2 regions of the Vogesella sp. LIG4 genome follow, and region 2 is predicted to be linked to the other one. Evidence: riboswitches for the same ligand, from Rfam matches in the RefSeq annotation. Region 2 holds a riboswitch; the other holds the start of a gene.

Region 1 (4,988 bases), 1.6 Mb from region 2:
TGGCTGCAGCGCGGCGATAGCATCGGCCAGAGGAGTGCCTTCGCTCAGATTGGCATCGTCGCGGCAGGAGAAGCTGATCCACGCCGCAGCCTGCGGAAACTCGTCCCGCAGCAGCCGCGCCAGTGCCAGCGCCTCCTGCTGGCAGGGAATGGTCTCGCAGGCCAGCAAGTCCGGCCCGGCCGCCAGCAGTGCGGCGATGCGCGGGCGATGAAAGTCCACCAGCTGCTGCTCGGAGAGGCCATAGTGGCCGCGGTATTCCGAGCCGTCGGCCAGCATGGCGCCGTAAGGGCCCACCGAGGCCGCCACCAGCGGGCGCGTGCGGCCAACCCTGTTGTGCTCGTCGGCCCAGAACGCGTCGCGCGCCGCCTGCGCCAGCTCCACCGACAGCCGCATCAGCCGCGCAGCCTCACCGGCATCAATGCCACGACGGGCAAAGCCGGGGAAGCTCGCCTGGTAGCTGGCAGTAGTGGCCACGTCGGCGCCGGCCAGGAAGTAGTCGTAGTGCACATCGCGAATCAGCTGCGGCTGCTCGATCAGCACCCGCGCCGACCACAGCGCATCGTTCAGGTCGCAGCCACGGCGCTCCAGTTCCGAGGCCATGGCGCCGTCCAGCACGACGGGGCTGCTGCCGAATACGGTGAACGGGTCGCGCATGGCCGGCTCCTTAAATGAAAAACCCCGGCACGGGCCGGGGCGATGCAAGGCAGAGAATGCGCTCAGAGGCGGAAGCGGGCAACCAGCGACTTCAGTTCGTCGCCGCGCTGCGCCAGCAGGTTGATGGTGGCCAGCGCCTGCTGCAGGCTGCTGTCGGTCTGCTGCGCCATCACGTTCACGCGCTCGGCACTGCGTGCCATCTCGTTGGTGGCGATGCCCTGCTCGGCGGTGGAGGAGGTGATTTCGCCCATGCGCGAGGAGATTTCCTCGGCATTGCTCTTGATCACTTCCACCTTGTCGGCCGCCTGGCGCGACAAGGTGACACCGGATGCCACCTTCTCGTTGGTGGTATCGGCATGCTCGATGGCCTCGCCGGTGCGGCGGATCACGGTGTCGATCATCTCGGCGATCTGCACGGTGGCAGTGGCGGTACGCTCGGCCAGCTTGCGCACCTCATCGGCCACCACGGCAAAGCCGCGGCCGGATTCGCCGGCGCGGGCAGCTTCAATGGCCGCGTTCAGCGCCAGCAGGTTGGTCTGATCGGCGATGTCGCGGATCACGCCGACAATGCCCTTGATCTGTTCGGACTGGCCGGACAGGCTGCCCATTACGGTGTGCAGCGAAGCCACGGCGGTCTGGATGGACTGCACTTCGCGCTCCACCTCGGCCATGGCACGGTGCGAATCCACCGAGTTGCTGCGCGACTGCGCCACCAGCGCCTCGGTTTCGCCCACGTGGTCGGCAATGTGGTTGATGCTGACCGTGATTTCCTCGATGGTGGCCGCGGTAGCAGACAGCTCGGTGGACTGCACGCGGGAGTCCTGGCCGATCTGCTCGGCCACGCTGCTCAGCTCGCCGGCATCGCGTGCCAGGGCTTCGGATTCGTCGCGCACGGTGATGAACATCTCGCGCAGCTTGGCCACGAACTGGTTGAAGGCGTCGGCGATCTGGCCCACTTCGTCACGGTTGCCCACCGGCAGGGTCTTGGTGAGGTCGCCATGGCCGCTGGCCACTTCCTGCATCGCCTTGTGCAGGGTGCCCAGGCCGGACAGCATGCGTGCCACGCCCACATAGGCCAGGATGCTGGCCAGGATCATGCCGGCAATCGCCAGGCCCACCATTACCATCAGCAGCTGGCTCACCGGTGCCATGGCGGCAGCCTTGGGCACCAGCACGCCGAACAGCCAGTTGGTCTTCGGCACCGGGAACAGCGCCACCAGCTGGGTTTCGCCATCGATGGAGGCGGACTGGATCACGCCATCCTTGCTCAGGCCAGCCAGGTCGAAGCCTGGAATGACCTCACCGATTTTCTTCAGCGCGGAGTCTTTTTGCGGGTGGGCGATCACATCGCCTGCCGCGGTAATCAGGAAGGCGTAGCCATCGCCCGGCAGCTTGGCGGACACCACTTCTTCCACCACGCGCGCCAGCGTCACGTCGCCACCGGCTACCGCCACCAGCTGGCCGCCATCCTTGCGCGCCTGGGCAAAGGTGATGATCGGCTTCTTGGTTGCAGCGTCGATATACGGAGGCGAAGCGATAGGACCGTCGGAATCCTTGGCAGCCAGGTACCACGGCCGTACGGTCGGGTCATAGCCTGGCGGTACCGGTGTCGCCCCGGTGGGCTGGGTCATGGTCTTGTCCGGCTGGCCGATATACATGTCGTCAAAGCCACCGGCGGCCTTGGCCTGATCCAGTATCGGCTTGAGTTCGCCAGTACCGAAACGCGGCAGTACCGAAGCAGCAATATGCTGCTTGCTCTGCACCCACTCTGATACGAAGCTCACCTTATTGTCGGCAGCCATCTTGATCTGCCCTTCGATCTGGGTTGCCAGCGTGGCACTCATCTTCCAGTAGGCAACGCTACAGAAGACGACTGCCAGTGCTGCAATTACCAGCAGCACGAACGTCATCAGTTTTGCGCGCAAAGACATGATAGATACTTCCCCTGTTTATTGGATTTTGAAGTGAGTGGATGTTACTACCGGGGAGCGAGCCCCGTTCCTGTTATAGCCAGAAAACAATTTCATGCACTTTCTGCGTGCATTTGCGCCATGCTGTCGCAAAAAATTGATTTAAAACAACTTTGCAATTTCGATATGTTAGGTTTAAATCGCAAAAAATTCCATAGCCCCCGTAGACAATATGCAATGCGCAAGAAACTTCTGGCGCGATATGCCATCACCACCCGCAAACGGCAAATCCGGGCTGCAGCCCTTGTCCGGCGGCAAGCGCTAACTACTGTCAGCCAGCCACACCAATGCTGCACCTGCACATCGAATACTGTCCGACATGCGTTGACAGCCACGGCCAGCTTCTCTAGATTGCGCCAAGCTACGCAGCCAATCGCAAGGTTGGCCGCCACCAGTGCAGGAGAGACTGCCCGGATCTGATCCAGCGGCAGCGCCGAAGGGGAATCGCCCCAGAAACTCTCAGGCAAAAGAACTGCACTGGTCAGGCACTCTGGAGAGTAGGCCCGCAACCGCGCGGCCTCGCCGAAGGCAGCATGGCCAGTCAATACTGCGCCGCAATCTCTCAGGCAAAGGGACAGAGGGGGCATCGTCCGGTGATACCGGGCGGACGCCCCATTACCCTGTCTGCCATTCCACAGACCGTCCGTCCATCACCGCCCGTTTTATTCAAGGCGCGGTGCGGCCAACGTTTTGCCGCCTGCGCCGGCGACCAGGAGATACGCGATGTTTACCCAGGATATGCAGATTGCCGGCTTTGACGACGCCCTGTGGGCCGCCATGCAGGCCGAAGACCAGCGCCAGCAGGACCACATCGAGCTGATTGCCTCCGAAAACTACACCAGCCCGCGCGTGATGCAGGCCCAGGGCAGCCAGCTCACCAACAAATACGCCGAGGGCTACCCCGGCAAGCGCTACTACGGCGGCTGCGAACACGTGGACGTGGTGGAACAGCTGGCCATTGACCGCGCCAAGCAGCTGTTCGGCGCCGACTACGCCAACGTGCAGCCGCACTCCGGCAGCCAGGCCAACGCCGCCGTCTACATGGCGCTGCTGGAGCCGCACGACACTGTGCTCGGCATGAGCCTGGCCCATGGCGGCCACCTCACCCACGGCGCCAAGGTCAACTTCTCCGGCAAGATCTACCACGCCGTGCAGTACGGCCTGAACCCGGCCACCGGCGAGATCGACTATGACGAAGTGCAGCGCATGGCCAACGAATACCAGCCGAAGATGATCGTGGCCGGTTTCTCCGCCTACTCGCTGATCGTCGACTGGAAGCGCATGCGCCAGATCGCCGACAGCATCGGCGCCTACCTGTTCGTGGACATGGCCCACGTGGCCGGCCTGGTGGCTGCCGGGCTGTACCCGAACCCGATTCCGCACGCCCACGTGGTGACCACCACCACCCACAAGACCCTGCGCGGCCCGCGTGGCGGCCTGATTCTGGCTGCGGCCAACCCGGAACTGGAGAAGAAGCTGAACTCAGTGGTATTCCCCGGCATCCAGGGCGGCCCGCTGATGCACGTCATCGCCGCCAAGGCAGTGGCGTTCCAGGAGGCGCTGCAGCCGGAATTCGTCGATTACCAGAAACAGGTGCTGGCCAACGCCCGCGCCATGGTGAAGGTGTTCCAGGACCGCGGCTACAGCATCGTGTCCGGCAAGACCGACGACCACCTGTTCCTGCTGAGCCTGATCGACAAGGGCCTCACCGGCAAGGCGGCCGATGCCGCGCTGGGCGCCGCTCACATCACCGTGAACAAGAACGCGGTGCCGAACGATCCGCAAAGCCCGTTCGTGACCAGCGGCATCCGCATCGGCACCCCGGCCATCACCAGCCGTGGCTTCAAGGAAGCCGAGGCACGCCAGGTGGCGCACTGGGTCTGCGACATCCTCGACGATATCGAGAACCCGGAAGTGGGTGCACGCGTAAAACGCCAGGTAGCGGAGCTTTGCGCCGCGTATCCGGTCTATCGTTAAATAGTAATAAGAGCTTGTTCACGATCTCGTGAGCTAGAGCGAGACAAGGCGAAAATGGCTGAGGAAGCGGAATTGACATGGAGTCAATGAGCATTCCGAAGGTATTTTCAACGCCGTATCGCCGAAGCGCAGCAGATCGTGAATAAGCTCTAAGCGCTGCGGCCAACCCTGGCCGCGGTGCGTTATCCAACAGCACGGGGCCACCCCCTGTAAACCGGGCGCCGCCAACCCACGGCGGCGCCACAACCAGACAAGAGAAGCAGCATGGCTATCAGTGTTTTCGACCTGTTCAAGATCGGCATCGGCCCGTCCAGCTCCCACACCGTCGGCCCGATGCGTGCCGCGCGCCAGTTCATCGCCCGCCTGGAAAAGGATGGCCAGCTGAGC
Region 2 (4,988 bases):
AGCGAGGCGTTGGCCACTTCCAGGCCGGTCAGGTCGATGATCATCTGCTGGAAGTTCAGCAGCGCTTCCAGGCGGCCCTGGGCGATTTCAGCCTGGTACGGGGTGTAGGCGGTGTACCAGCCCGGGTTTTCCAGCACATTGCGCAGGATCACGCCCGGGGTCAGCACCGGGTAGTAACCCAGGCCGATGAAGGAGTTGTTCACCACGTTCTTGCTGGCCACGGCCTTGAGGTCGGCCAGGGCGTCGGCTTCGCGCTGCGCCGGCGGCAGATCCAGCGCGCGGTTGAAGCGGATGTTGGCCGGCACGGTCTGCGCTACCAGGTCTTCCAGCGAGGAAGCGCCCACGTAGGACAGCATCTCGGCCTTCTCGGCCTCGCACGGGCCGATGTGGCGTTCGATGAATTCTTGATGATTGAAGAGTTGCGAGAGCGACATGTCTTCGATTCCGTCTTAGCTAGCCACACGATGCGCAGCGTCGGTGGGGTTGGCCGCAAGGCCCGCCCGCAGGGCGCATCGGGAGGCAAAAATACAAAAGCCCCGCCATCTTGCGACGGCAGGGCCCTTCGATCAGGCGCCGATTTCGGCTGCGTAGGCAGCGGCATCCATCAGGCGATCCAGATCAGCGGCGTTGGCCGGCTTGATCTTGAAGAACCAGGCTGCGCCGTACGGATCGCTGTTGGCCAGATCCGGAGCCGCTTCCAGATCGCTATTCACTTCCAGCACTTCGCCGGCGATCGGGGCGTAGATATCGGAGGCGGCTTTTACCGACTCCACCACACCTGCCTGTTCGCCTTCGCCCAGCTGGCTGCCAACGGCCGGCAGTTCCACGAACACGATATCGCCCAGCAGCTCCTGGGCATGTTCGGTGATGCCGATGCTAACGGTGCCGTCAGCTTCCAGGCGCAGCCATTCGTGGCTGGATACGTATTTCAGTTCGGCGGGAATGTTGCTCATGTGATTCTCCTGATGCAGATAGTTTGGATCTAGATTGGGTAGTACCGGGGCGACGCTCTCGCCTCGTCGTTATACACCAGCTTATTCAAAAACTTTCTTACCGTTGCGTACGAACGGCATTTTCACCACGCGAACCTCGGTAAGCGTGCCGCGCAGATCCACCAGGGCGGTGGCGCCGGTAGCGGCCGGCACGCGGGCAATGGCGATGGAATGCTTCAGGGTCGGCGAGAAAGTGCCGCTGGTGATGATGCCTTCGGCGCCATCCACCACTACTTTCAGGCCTTCGCGCAGTACGCCGCGGCCTTCCAGCACCAGGCCCACCTGCTTCATGGCCACACCGGCAGCCTTCTGGGCTTCCAGTGCCTTGCGGCCGGTGAAATCGCGCTCTTCCGGGTTCCAGGCGATGGTCCAGCCCATGCCGGCTTCCAGCGGCGACACGGTTTCGTCCATGTCGTGGCCGTACAGGTTCATGCCGGCTTCCAGACGCAGGGTATCGCGTGCACCCAGGCCGATCGGCGCTACGCCGGCAGCTTGCAGCTGGTTGAAGAAGGTGATGGCTTCGGCAGCGGGAATCATGATTTCCAGGCCGTCTTCACCGGTGTAACCGGTGCGGGCCACGAACCATTCGCCGAACGGCAGGCCCTGGAATACTTTCAGGCCCTGGATGGCTTCTGCCCAGTCCGGCTTAACGGCACAGACTTTGGCAATGGCCTGCGGACCTTGCACGGCCAGCATGGCCAGGTCGCGGCGCACTTTCAGTGCCACGTCGAAACCGGCGGACTGCTTGTCCATCCATGCCAGGTCTTTTTCGGTGGTGCCGGCGTTGATCACCATGCGGTAACCGTTGGCCGCAAGGTAAACGATCAGATCGTCCACCACGCCGCCTTGCTCGTTGAGCATGCCGGAGTAGAGTGCCTTGCCTTCGAAGCCCAGTTTGGACACGTCGTTGGCGATCAGCTTTTGCAGCCAGGCTTTGGCGTCGCTGCCGGTGATGTCCACCACGGTCATGTGGGACACATCGAACATGCCGGCGTCGTTACGCACGATTTCATGTTCTTTCAGCTGCGAGCCGTAATGAATGGGCATTTCCCAGCCGGCAAAGTCAACCATCTTTGCATTGGCGGCAATATGCGCATCAAACAGTGGGGTACGTTTCGGGGCCGTCATGGGCAAATCCTCGGAGTGAGTTATTCCTCTATCTCACACCCCTCTGTCCATGCACCTGAGATTTTCCGGCATTGCGCCGTTAGCCCCTTCGGTGGGCGCGATATGCGCCGCTCTCCAGATTCAGCCGATCTTGCGACCGGATTCTTGCAGTCCTTTTGCCTGAGCGATTGCGGGTGCACTTGCGCCTTCGGCGGCAACCGGCCTATCGGCTAGCTGCGCTCTCCTGCGTGAATGGCCGGATTATCGTCGCGCCCTGCCGGCTTGGCAAGTCGGGTTTTGTCCATTTTTCAGATACTTGCGACAAGTCCTGGACAAAAAAGCATGATATTTCGCTTTACGGCCAAGCAGTTAGCCACAAACCAGCCGCCAGGGGCTGTTGGCGCCAGCGTTGCAAGATGCTCAAACAATTGTCACCGGCCCGGCCGGTACCTGTGTCAGCTGCCAGTGGCTGTGGGCCCACTGCCACAGTTCCGCCACCGTCCCCGCCGCGCTTGGCGCCGCATGCCCCAGCCGTTGCAGGGCCTGGCGCAGCTCCTGTGCGGCCAACGTTGGCGAGATGGCCGGCGCCAGCGTCTGTTTGGAAAGCTTCTCGCCGGCGGCATTCACCATCAGCGGCAGGTGGCAGTGGCTGACCGCCGGCCCGCCCAGGCATTGCCGCAGCCACAGCTGGCGCGGCGTGGACACCAGCAGGTCGGCGCCGCGCACGATGTCGTTGATGCCCTGCGCGATATCGTCCACCACCACCGCCAGCTGATAGGCCCAGAAGCCATCGGCACGCAGCAGCACGAAGTCGCCGATATCGCGCTGCAGCTGCTGCGCGTAATAGCCCTGCAGGCGATCATCGAAACCCAGCTCTTCATCCGGTACCTGCAGCCGCCAGGCACGCGGGCTGCGCCCCGGCGCCAGCCCGTGGCGGCAGGTGCCCGGGTAGACCATGCCGTCCAGCCCGCGCAGGCCGTGCTCGCTGATTTCCTTGCGGGTACAGCCGCAGCCATAGGCATCGCCCTGGGCAACGAGCTGGTCCAGCGCCGCGCGGTACAGCTGATGGCGCTGGCTCTGGTACACCACCTCGCCATCCCACTCGAAGCCGAAGACTTCCAGCGTGCGCAGGATGTTGGCTGCAGCACCAGGCATTTCGCGCGGAGGGTCGAGATCTTCCATGCGCAGCAGCCACTGGCCGCCGCGGCGACGGGCTTCCAGGTAGCTGCCCACGGCCGTGGTCAGCGAGCCGGCGTGCAACAGGCCGGTGGGGCTGGGGGCAAAACGGCCACGGTAAGCGGGATCAGGGGCAGACATTCGGCGCGGAGCAAACAATAATCACAGCTGGCTACCGATAACGGTGTGCACAGCCGTGGAGGGCGAAAAATGACGCACGTTGTAACCGAAGCCTGCATCAAATGCAAATACACCGACTGCGTGGAGGTGTGCCCGGTGGACTGCTTCCACGAAGGCTCCAACTTCCTGGCCATCGACCCGGACGAGTGCATCGATTGCACGCTATGCGTGCCGGAATGCCCGATCGATGCCATCACCACCGAGGAGGATCTGCCGCCGGCGCAGCACCACATGCTGGCGCTGAATGCCGAGTTGTCCAGGGTCTGGCCGGTGATCGTGCAGCAGAAGGAGCCGCTGCCGGATCACGAGCACTGGGCCAAGGAGACAGGCAAGCTGCCGCTGCTGGAGCGCTAGATATCGCAAGTTGGCCGCAGCCTGCGGCCAACCCTGCCCGGCTCAGATGAACAGATCCACGTCGCCGCCGGTCTTGCGTTCGCTGTCGCTGTCGATGCGGCGGCGGTAGCTTTCTTCTTCCTGCACCAGGGTATGCTGCGGGCGGAGTTTCTTGATCAGCACCTTGCCGCTGTCGGTGAAGAAATACACCTTGCGTGCGATGTCGGCGCCCAGGTCCTCCGCCACGATGGGGATGTTTTCCTGCGCCAGGAAGGCTCGCACGAAGCCGGCATTGCGCTGGCCGATATTCGCCTTGCTGATGCCGTCCAGCACGTTGCCGCCGCCGAACACCTTGGCTTCCAGGCTGCGGCGGCTGGCACCGAGCTTGAGCATGTCGTTGATCAGCAGCTCCATGGCGTGGGTGCCGAAACGCGCCGGCATCAGGCTGTCGCGGTTGCCGTTGCCGTGGTCCGGCAGCATGAAGTGATTCATGCCGGCAATGCCGGTTTCGCGGTCGCGCAGGCAGGCGGACACGCAGGAGCCCAGCACCGTTACCAGCAGCAGGCCGTCGTCGGTGGCCTGGAACTCGCCCGGCAGCAGCTTGGCGGCGTGGCGGTTGAAATGTTTGTCGAGGTAGCGGTGTTCCGCATGACCGGCCAGCATCATGCCTCCCGCTTCTGTTGGCCGCACAGATAGGCCAGCACGCGCTCGGCCATGCGCGGCAGCGGCACCACTTCGTGCACCGCGCCGATCTCGTAGGCGGCGCGCGGCATGCCGTACACCACGCTGCTGGCCTGATCCTGCCCCAGATTGTAGCTGCCGGCCTCGCGCATGCGCAGCATGCCGGCAGCGCCATCCTTGCCCATGCCGGTGAGGATCACCCCTACCGCGCGCTTGCCCAGCAAGGCCGCCGCCGAGTCGAACAGCACATCCACCGACGGGCGATGGCGATTCACCGCCTCGCCCTGATCCAGGTGGGTGAACAGCTGGCCACCGCGGCTCACCACGCTCAGGTGCGAGTGGCCCGGCGCGATGTAGATATTGCCGGCCTGCAGCGGCTGGCCGTCGCTGGCTTCGCATACCGCCATGGCACAGCACTGGTCCAGGCGGTTGGCGAACGACAGCGTGAAATGCTCCGGCATGTGCTGCACCACCAGCACCGGCGGGGTATTGGCCGGCAGGCCGCTGAGGAATTCGCGC

The links. A riboswitch is a leader RNA that binds a small molecule or an ion and turns the genes downstream of it on or off. The one in region 2 is predicted to bind glycine.
Region 1: another riboswitch for glycine. It lies ahead of glyA (serine hydroxymethyltransferase); the one in region 2 lies ahead of gcvT (glycine cleavage system aminomethyltransferase GcvT).

What each region holds. Positions count from the first base shown of each region.
Region 1 covers NZ_LT607802.1:2,678,541-2,683,528, reverse strand. The annotation lists gene mmuM (homocysteine S-methyltransferase) at 1-654, opposite strand, end outside; gene PSELUDRAFT_RS12625 (methyl-accepting chemotaxis protein) at 717-2,585, opposite strand; glycine riboswitch at 3,012-3,109, shown strand; glycine riboswitch at 3,111-3,206, shown strand; gene glyA (serine hydroxymethyltransferase) at 3,348-4,601, shown strand; gene PSELUDRAFT_RS12615 (L-serine ammonia-lyase) at 4,866-4,988, shown strand, end outside.
Region 2 covers NZ_LT607802.1:137,871-142,858, forward strand. The annotation lists gene gcvP (aminomethyl-transferring glycine dehydrogenase) at 1-434, opposite strand, end outside; gene gcvH (glycine cleavage system protein GcvH) at 567-953, opposite strand; gene gcvT (glycine cleavage system aminomethyltransferase GcvT) at 1,035-2,120, opposite strand; glycine riboswitch at 2,154-2,248, opposite strand; glycine riboswitch at 2,258-2,356, opposite strand; gene gluQRS (tRNA glutamyl-Q(34) synthetase GluQRS) at 2,520-3,416, opposite strand; gene fdxA (ferredoxin FdxA) at 3,486-3,809, shown strand; gene cheD (chemoreceptor glutamine deamidase CheD) at 3,852-4,454, opposite strand; gene PSELUDRAFT_RS00645 (chemotaxis response regulator protein-glutamate methylesterase) at 4,451-4,988, opposite strand, start outside.